DNA from 3 places in the Exiguobacterium sp. RM11 genome. Region 3 is predicted to be linked to each of the others. Evidence: riboswitches for the same ligand, from Rfam matches in the RefSeq annotation. Region 3 holds a riboswitch; each other region holds the start of a gene.

Region 1 (3,277 bases), 630 kb from region 3:
ATCGCCTGTTCGGCCTGTTCGAGCGTCAACACTTCGATATAGCGCTCTTCTTGCGGCAACAGCGTCTGATCTAAAATCGTCAACACTTCCGTGTCGGCATCGAAATGTATACTTTGCACACTCATACCCGCACCTCCGATAGAACCGGGATCAGCTGATCGATGGATTGAATCTGATGACGCTGTTTGATGAGACGCGTGCCGAGTTCTAGGGCATGACGTTTCCGTTCGATACGAAGGTCGTCTGGCAATGTTTCCAAGTCAGCGACGCCCGCTAGACCGACCGTCCGACGAATCAATTCGCAGCCCGCGTAGCCAATCGCATCACTCAAAATCGATGGCAACAGTTCGTCCACGAATCCTACTGTGTTGAATGGCTCGACCGCCTGTGTGAAGCGTGTACGGAACGTTTTTTCGAACGTTTCCCAGACAGTGAGCACTTCTGTGAAGCGTTCGAACCGCTTCAACGGATGTGCATACGTCGAGAACACCAAATGGGCGATGATTTGACCGATGTCAAAACCGAATGGACCATAAAATGCAAACTCAGGATCGATGATTTTTGTTTCCTGACGCGTCGCAAAAATGCTTCCAGTATGTAAATCCCCATGTAGCAACGCTTCGTGTTTAGTCACGAACCCGACCTTCAATTTCGTCACTTCAATTTTCAAGGCGAGGTCTGACCAAAGCTGCTCCACGTCCGGACGAAGAGGCGTTTCGATTTGATTCGATTCTGCATCACGATACGGATCAGTGAAGATCAGTTTTTCTGTGATATCGCATAGCTCTGGATTGTAATACTCTTTTTCGATTTGTTTCTTGGCGAGCGGTCCTTTCGCATAGTCAGATGTCGCAAACAACGTTTCCCCGAGGAATGTACCGACGTGACGCGCCAAATTCGGATAGCTCTCTCCTTTTAGGAAACCCGTCCGGACGATTTCAAACGCTGACAAATCTTCTAAAATCGTATAGGCGAGTTCACGGTCGCTACCGAGTACATCTGGTACGAATTGTGGTACGACTTTTGAAAACTCACGGAGTGCCAGTTGTTCAATCCACGAACGGTCAAGCGTGAGCGGCCAGCTCTCTCCAACGACTTTTGCGTACGGCAACGCCTGTTTCACGATTAATGACGTTTCTCCTTGACGAATGCGAAAGACGAGATTTAAATTTCCATCTCCGATTTCCTCACATTCTGCAATCCCCTCTTCTAGTAACCCCAACTGTCGAACGTGTTCGACGACACTTTGTTCTGTAAACGCCTCATAAGCCATGATGATTTTCCCCTTTCTTGAATCTATGCATGAAAAAAGCCCCTTTCTCCGCGAGAAAGAGGCACACCCAAATTGGTTGTTCCTCTCATCTTTCAGACATATGTCTGGTGGATGTAGCACCGTGCCAAATGGTCGGTTGCTGCGGCGTCTTAGGGCCAATTCCCTCTGCCAACTCGCGATAAGAGTAAATGATGTAATTGTGTTTGACGTGTTGAGACGAATATTACGGACTAGGCACGCTAGTTGTCAATCCTCTATTTTCGGTCGACTCCCTATTTTTGACACGCATATATAGAAACATTATTTTCAAACTTTTTTTCTCAAAAAAAGGAATTGACGAGTGAGCGATTCTATGTAAAAATTCAATTAAATTTCACAACTTCACAACTATTCTTATCAAGAGCAGACGGAGGGACAAGCCCGATGATGTCGCAGCAACCGACCAGAAATGGCACGGTGCTAATTCTTGCAGCTATCGCTGAGAGATAAGAGTTCATTGTTTTCGAATGACCTCTTGCCTTGGCATGAGGTCATTTTTGTTTGACCTGAAAGGAGGAACTTATGGGAATCATCGCTACTTATGAAATCAAACATACCGATCACGTCGAGCACGTGGCTGAAAAAATCGCACATGAGCTGACCGTCGGCACATGGACCGAATTGAACCATCTCGAGCAGCATCAACTACAGGCATTCCGCGGTGAGGTCATCGATACCTCCCAACAGGAAACGACGAGTCGCTTCTCGATTCGTTACCCGCTACATAATGTGACGCCGGACTTTTCGTCCATTCTGACGACGACATTCGGAAAGCTGTCGCTCGACCCAAGCGTCCAACTTGTCGACCTAACGCTCCCAGACGAGCTCGCATCGGACTTTCCGGGTGCCGCATTCGGAGTCGAAGGTGTCCGCGACATCCTTCGAGTATACGACCGACCGCTCGCCATGAGCATCTTCAAAGGCGTCATCGGGCGTGACCTTGATTTTTTGGCGACACAACTTCGTGACCAGTTTACAGGTGGCATCGATCTTGTGAAAGACGATGAGATTTTATATGACAATCCGCTCACCCCATCGCTCGAACGGGCTCGGATTGGAGCATCGATCATTCAAGAACACCAAGAACTAACGGGTCGTTCCGTTCTATACGCCGTCACGTTGAGCGGACCCGTTTTCACCTTACGCGACCAGGCGAAACGTTTGATTGAGGCAGGCGCGACCGCACTTTTGTTCAACGTGTATACGTACGGGCTCGACGCGTTACGGGAACTCGCTAAAGATCCCGAGATTCACGTCCCGATTTTGGCACATCCCGCTTTTGCAGGAGCGTTGACCGGATCGATTCGTCATTCCCTCCTTTTCGGGAAACTGATTCGACTCGCCGGGGCGGACTTGACGCTTTTCCCGTCACCATATGGTTCACTGTCGACACCGAAAGACGAAGCAGAACAGATTCAAACTTACGCGACAGAACCTCATTGGACGAAACCGATTCTGACGGTCCCTTCTGCCGGAATTCACCCAGGACTCGTCCCGGATTTGATTCGTGACTTCGGAACGGATGTCGTCATCAATGCCGGCGGTGGGATTCATGGGCATCCCGACGGTGCGGCTGCCGGAGCGAGGGCATTCCGCCAAGCAATTGACCAGGCAATCGGTAAGACGAGCGAGACCGATGCGTTATCGACCGCGTTGGATGCGTGGGGTACGCGATGAGTACGCACGTCATCTGTGATTTCGACGGCACCATCACGGAAGAAGATAACATCATCGCGTTGATGCGACGCTTCGCCCCACCTGAATGGGTCGAACTCAAAGAAGGTGTTTTGAACCAAACGCTCTCCATTCGAGAAGGCGTCGGTCAAATGTTCAGCCTGCTCCCGAGTCATCAGCAAGCTTTGTATCATGACTTTCTGCAGTCAACCATCACGCTTCGGCCAGGGTTCATCAAGTTTTTACAAGAGACACAGTCACTTGGCTTTCGATTTGATGTCGTCAGTGGCG
Region 2 (3,277 bases), 430 kb from region 3:
TATACACGATGTCGAAGGCGTTCAATATGTCGGGGTGGCGTGTCGCGTTCGCGGTCGGAAATGCCGATATTATTGAAGCCATCAACACGTATCAAGATCACGTCCACGTGTCTGTCTTCTCAGCCATTCAAGAGGCAGCGATTGTGGCGTTAGAATCCCCGCGCGACTTACGTGATGACCTAGCCTCACTTTACGAAACAAGACGAAACCGATTGATTAATGGGTTACGCCGGGCGGGGTGGGAGATTGAGGCACCGAAGGGTTCGTTCTTTGTATGGGCGAAAGTACCTGAGGGGGATGCAAAATCGTTCTCGACAAAGTTACTCCACGAGGCGGGAGTCGCCGTCACACCAGGCTACTTCTTCGGAACAGAGGGAGAGCACCACATCCGTTTCGGTCTCGTATCGTCTGAACAGAAGATTGATGAAGCGGTAGAACGGATTGAGAGACTGTTTGCAGCCTATGAGGAGGTACATTTGTGATTCGTCAGGCCGTGCTCGAATATGACCATTCGCATGATGCGCTCGAGAACCTTCATACGTTGATTGGAAACCGGAAGGCACTCGTTTTGAAAGGATCGAACGGATACGGTGAAGCGGTTCGCGTGTTCCCTCGTCTAGCAAATCTTCCGAGTGTACAGTTCAACGGGGAATGTACAGACGAAGAAATAAATCGTTTGAATGCCTATCGACCCGACGTATGGATTGCCGTCGGCGGAGGTAAATTGATCGATACGGCGAAGCGGATTGCATTCACCCAGTCGGTCCCGCTCATTGTCGTCCCGACACTCGTATCAAACTGTGCAGCCTTCACACCACTCAGCGTCATCTACAGTGAGGAAGGGTCTTACATTCGCTATGACACGTTTCCGGTCGTCATCGAACGCGTCATCGCAGATGAACGACTGTTACGTGATTCGCCTTATGACTATTTCAAGGCTGGCGTCATCGACACGGTCGCAAAGTGGTTCGAGGCTCGTTATATTAGCGGGACGACTTCAAAGGATGCAGGGATTCAGTCAGGGTTATCACTTGCTGCGCAGTGCGGTAAATTGATGGACCTGTCAATCCGCGAACAGGACTTCCGTCGCTACGGTAAGGACATTCGGTATATCGTCGACCATGTTCTCGCAATCGGTGGTGCGGTTGGTGGGTTTGGGGATGCCGGCACTCGTGTTGCTGTCGCTCACGCCGTTCATAATGCACTTAGTCGTTTTGGATCGACCCACCATTGGCTACACGGAGACAAGGTTGGCTTCGGATTGATTGTTCAAGAACGGTTGATTCGATCCGATGACACCCTCCTGCTCGAGGACTGGCTTCAATCCATCGATGCGCCAACTTCACTTACCCAACTTGGGATTCATCCTGATCAAGTCGATGAATTGGTCACTTCGATCGTCGAAGAAATCACGATTCAAGGGATTCGGAATCTTCAAGATTCAGAGCAGTTAAAAGAAATTCTCATCAATCTTCAAGAAGTAGTTTACAAATAATGCTTTTATCAGTAATATAATAACAAAATAATAAAACCGTTTGCTTATCAAGAGTGGTGGAGGGACTGGCCCGATGAAACCCGGCAACCAGATCAGTATGATCATGGTGCTAATTCCAACAGACGAGACGTCTGGGAGATGAGCGTGTCCGACTTTCACTTGTCGTGCCCGCCGCTCTTCGTGAGTAGCGGGCTTTTCATTTGGAGGAGGAACTATTCATGAACATCAAACAAAAAACACTTTTGGCAGGCACGTCATTCCTTGCAGCAATCGCACTTTCTGCGTGTGGACAATCCGAGGCGAGCGAGACGCTCAGCACGGAAGAACTGACGATCGGCGTGACTGGTGGCCCACACGAGCAAATTGCGGAGAAAGTACAAGAACTCGCGAAAGAGGACGGTCTTGAGATCGATATCAAAGTATTCAATGATTACAACACACCGAACACGGCACTCGACGAGGGAAGCCTTGATGTAAACAGTTACCAGACGTTATCGTTCCTCGAACTTCAAAAGTCAGACAAAGGGTATAAAATTGACGACGTATTCAAAACGGTCGCATTCCCGATGGGTCTTTATTCTGAGAAGTTGACAGATATCAAGGATTTAAAAGAAGGAGATAAAGTTGCCGTCCCGAACGATCCGGCAAACGAACTTCGTGCCTTGCGACTATATGAAACAGCAGGTCTGATCACACTAAAAGAAGGTCTGACGGATAAAGCGACGAAACGAGATATCGCGGAAAACCCGCTCAATCTCGAATTCATCGAACTCGAAGCGTCACAGCTCCCGACACAACTTCCGGAAGTGGCCCTTGCAGCCATCAATACGAACTTCGCGATGGGTGCAGGTCTCTCTATCAACGAGGATGCCCTGTTCCATGAGGACACGGTCGACAACCCGTATCCGAACTATGTGGTTGTCCGTTCGGCCAACAAAGAAGATGAGGTCGTTGAGACGTTGAAGTCTTACTACCATTCGGATGAAGTACGTGCCTTCATCGAAGAGGAATTCAGTGGATCTGTCGTACCAGCGTTCTGAGGAGGGATTCGATGATTGAACTGAAACAAATCACCAAGCAATTTCACGTCAATGGAGATACGATCACCGCGCTCGACGACGTCTCCCTTACAATCGAAAAAGGGGAGATCTTCGGCATCATCGGCCGAAGCGGTGCCGGAAAGAGTACCCTTATCCGGATGATCAATCTATTAGAACGCCCGACGACAGGTGTCGTTGAGATTGAGGGACAAGACATCACGCTGCTAAAGAAAAAAGGTCTGTCGAATTTACGTCAGCGAATCGGCATGATCTTTCAACATTACAACCTATTAAAGACCGCGACCGTCGAAGAGAATGTCGCCATCCCGCTCCGCCTCGAAGGGCTCGGGAAGCAAGTCATCCGTGAACGGGTCGACCGCTATCTCAACATCGTCGGTTTATCTGAACATCGGAACCATTATCCGGAACAATTATCAGGCGGTCAAAAACAGCGTGTCGCCATTGCGCGAGCGCTCGCCCATGAACCGGACATCCTCCTCAGCGACGAGTCGACGAGTGCGCTCGACCCTGAGACGACCGAGTCGATCTTAGAGTTGTTGCTCGAGATCAACCGAGAACTCGGATTGACCATCTTCTTGATCACGCATGAGATGGAAGTGATTGAACGAATCTGTGACCGAGTCGCCGTCATCGATCATGGGAAAATTATTGAACAAGGCAACGTGTTGGATGTCTTCTCAAACCCGAGACACGAAACGACGCAGCGGTTCTTGAAGACGAA
Region 3 (3,277 bases):
TTCGTCATCGAATGATCATAAACAGACACCTCCAACGACTTGAACCTAAAAAACGACCTTTCCGCGGAAAGGTCGTTTTTGTTGATTACGCGAAACGCTTCGCGCCTTCTTCAAGAACTGCTGCTTTATCTGTTTGCTCCCATGGGAGTTCGATATCTGTACGACCGAAGTGACCGTAAGCTGCTGTTTGTTTGTAGATTGGACGGCGAAGGTCAAGCATCTTGATGATGCCTGCTGGACGGAGGTCGAAGTTCTCACGAACGAGTTCAACGAGCTCTGTTTCGCTCAATTTACCAGTGCCGAACGTATCGACAGCGATTGATACTGGATGTGCTACCCCAATCGCGTAAGCGAGTTGAACTTCTGCTTTATCCGCAAGTCCTGCTGCAACGATGTTTTTCGCTACATAACGAGCTGCGTATGCTGCTGAACGGTCAACTTTTGTAGGATCTTTACCAGAGAATGCGCCACCGCCGTGACGTGCGTATCCACCGTACGTATCGACGATGATTTTACGTCCTGTAAGACCTGCATCTCCTTGTGGTCCACCGATTACGAAGCGACCAGTCGGGTTGATGAAGTATTTTGTTTCAGCATCGATGAGTTCAGCCGGGATGACTGCTTCGATGACATACTTTTTCAAGTCTTCTTGAATTTGCTCGAGCGTGATCTCTTCTGCGTGTTGTGTCGAGATGACGATTGTATCGATGCGAACAGGGTTGTTGTCCTCATCGTACTCAACCGTTACTTGCGTCTTACCATCCGGACGGAGGTATTCAAGCGTACCGTTCTTACGAACTTCAGCAAGACGACGTGATAATTTGTGCGCCAATGAGATCGGGAGCGGCATGAGTTCAGGTGTCTCGTTTGTCGCGTATCCGAACATGAGACCTTGGTCCCCAGCACCGATTGCATCGAGTTCCTCTTCAGTCATCTGACCTTCACGTGCTTCGAGAGCTTGGTCAACACCTTGCGCGATGTCTACTGATTGCTCGTCAATCGACGTCAAGACTGCACATGTTTCTGCATCGAAACCATATTTCGCACGTGTGTATCCGATTTCACGGATTGTTTCACGGACAACTTTCGGGATATCCACGTAAGTTGACGTTGTGATTTCACCAGCTACGAGTACAAGACCCGTTGTGACAGACGTTTCTGCCGCAACACGGGCATTCGGGTCTTCCGCTAAAATGGCATCCAAAATCGAGTCAGAGATCTGATCACAAATTTTATCTGGATGTCCTTCAGTAACCGACTCTGAAGTAAAAAGTCGACGGTTCAATTTTGACATTCAAAAAACCTCCTATAATAAGGGTGATATGTGGACGGTACTCGTTCCCCTTACGCGTTGCTTTGGGACGGTAATGAAAAAAACCTCCCCCGATGACATACATGGGGAAAGGTTGAATCGTTCTTCCTTACCCTCTTATCGTTCGAAGCTAATGGCTTCGCTTCAGGATAGCACCTTTTCCGCACAAGACTTCATGTCGGACGGTTGCTGGGCTTCGTAGGGCCTTGTTCCCTCCACCGCTCAGAATAAGAGTATCCGTTACGAAAACCATCATATAAATGACGCTCGATTATGTCAAGGGAATCGAACGAATTCGTTAAAGTTTTCACTGACTTGCAAAACATTTCTGTTTGTGAATCGTCAAACATTTTTTTAATTCGTTTCTGTTTTTTAACACCTTGTGATAAGAGAATGTGATAAACTGTCTTTGTAAGAAAGCGCTTACTCAGAGAGAAGAAACGCTTGTGTTTAATTAGTGTGTCACATATAATTAAAAATGTCATACTGATTAATCGTAATCGCGGAAGTATGCGGATTTCATCCACATCTATTTAGGGGAAAGGTGGGATTCAGGATGGCGACAACGCTCCTGAAAATCGAAGAATTAATTAATGGTGCCGACATGAAACGGAACTTGACGGTTCCAGAACTGGTGGAAGAAGCCATCCAAAATGGGGAAGGTGTACTGACAAAAGACGGGGCTTTATCTGTCAGCACCGGTGCTTTTACCGGACGGTCACCGAAAGACAAATTCGTCGTCCAAGATGAAGTCAGCAACAACCTTGTCGATTGGGGAAAAGTGAACCAACCGATCGCGGAAGAGAAGTTTTCAGCACTTCTCGACAAAGTACTGAACCATTTAGAAAAGAAAGACAAACTTTATTACCTCGAAGCGTCTGCTGGTGCCGATGAGCACTATACGTTACCGGTCCGTGCCATTACGGAATATGCATGGCATAGTCTATTCGCAAAACAACTGTTTTTACGCGAATGGCCAACGAAAGGTGCGTTCGACCCGTTCACTGTAATTTATGCACCGAGTTATAAAGCCGACCCTGCAGTGGATGGCACGAACTCAGAGACGTTCATTCTCGTTTCATTCGCTAAGCGCACCATTCTGATCGGGGGAACAGAGTACGGTGGCGAAATTAAAAAATCAATCTTCTCCGTCATGAATTTCTTGTTACCTGAACAAAACGTCTTATCGATGCACTGTTCGGCAAACGTCAACGATGCAAATGAAACGGCACTCTTCTTCGGATTGTCGGGAACTGGGAAGACGACACTTTCAGCTGATCCACAGCGCCACTTAATCGGAGACGATGAGCATGGATGGTCACCGGATGGGGTCTTCAACATTGAAGGCGGTTGCTACGCGAAGACGATTAACCTTTCGCGTGAGAACGAACCACAAATCTATGATGCAATCCGTTTCGGTTCATTGATTGAAAACGTCGTATTGAATGAAGATCGTACGCCGGACTACAAGAACATCTCCTTGACTGAAAATACGCGTGCGGCATATCCGATCGAATTCATCGACAACGCGATGCTCCCATCACGTGCCGGTCATCCAAATACGATCGTCTTCTTGACGGCCGATGCGTATGGTGTCTTGCCACCGATCAGCAAACTGACGAAAGAACAGGCGATGTATCACTTCTTGTCTGGTTATACGTCTAAGCTTGCTGGTACAGAGCGTGGTGTCACAGAACCACAAGCAACGTTCTCGACTTGCTTCGGTTCACCGTTCCTTCCGCTCGCTCCAGAGCGTTATGCGGATATGCTCGGTAAATTGATTGAAGAGCACGATGTAGATGTCTACCTCGTCAATACGGGCTGGACAGGTGGAGCATACGGCGAAGGTTCACGTATGAAACTCGCCTATACGCGTGCGATGGTCAATGCCGCCGTCAACGGCCAGCTCCGTGATGTGGAGACGATGAAACATGACATTTTCAATGTCGAGATTCCTGTAGCCAT

The links. Region 3 has a riboswitch for S-adenosylmethionine ahead of metK (methionine adenosyltransferase). Riboswitches for the same ligand answer to the same signal wherever they lie in the genome.
Region 1: it holds a riboswitch for S-adenosylmethionine, as region 3 does, so the genes downstream of both, AC5LIL_RS01760 (2,3-diketo-5-methylthiopentyl-1-phosphate enolase) here and metK (methionine adenosyltransferase) in region 3, are expected to answer to the same signal.
Region 2: it holds a riboswitch for S-adenosylmethionine, as region 3 does, so the genes downstream of both, AC5LIL_RS07160 (MetQ/NlpA family ABC transporter substrate-binding protein) here and metK (methionine adenosyltransferase) in region 3, are expected to answer to the same signal.

The regions. Positions count from the first base shown of each region.
Region 1 is NZ_CM187558.1:305,680-308,956, reverse strand. It holds gene mtnA (S-methyl-5-thioribose-1-phosphate isomerase) at 1-125, opposite strand, end outside; gene mtnK (S-methyl-5-thioribose kinase) at 122-1,273, opposite strand; SAM riboswitch class I at 1,356-1,458, opposite strand; SAM riboswitch class I at 1,664-1,765, shown strand; gene AC5LIL_RS01760 (2,3-diketo-5-methylthiopentyl-1-phosphate enolase) at 1,835-2,989, shown strand; gene AC5LIL_RS01755 (2-hydroxy-3-keto-5-methylthiopentenyl-1-phosphate phosphatase) at 2,986-3,277, shown strand, end outside.
Region 2 is NZ_CM187558.1:1,365,063-1,368,339, forward strand. It holds gene AC5LIL_RS07150 (aminotransferase class I/II-fold pyridoxal phosphate-dependent enzyme) at 1-482, shown strand, start outside; gene AC5LIL_RS07155 (iron-containing alcohol dehydrogenase) at 479-1,495, shown strand; SAM riboswitch class I at 1,537-1,640, shown strand; gene AC5LIL_RS07160 (MetQ/NlpA family ABC transporter substrate-binding protein) at 1,714-2,535, shown strand; gene AC5LIL_RS07165 (methionine ABC transporter ATP-binding protein) at 2,547-3,277, shown strand, end outside.
Region 3 is NZ_CM187558.1:937,830-941,106, reverse strand. It holds gene AC5LIL_RS04940 (hypothetical protein) at 1-43, shown strand, start outside; gene metK (methionine adenosyltransferase) at 86-1,294, opposite strand; SAM riboswitch class I at 1,427-1,546, opposite strand; gene pckA (phosphoenolpyruvate carboxykinase (ATP)) at 1,869-3,277, shown strand, end outside.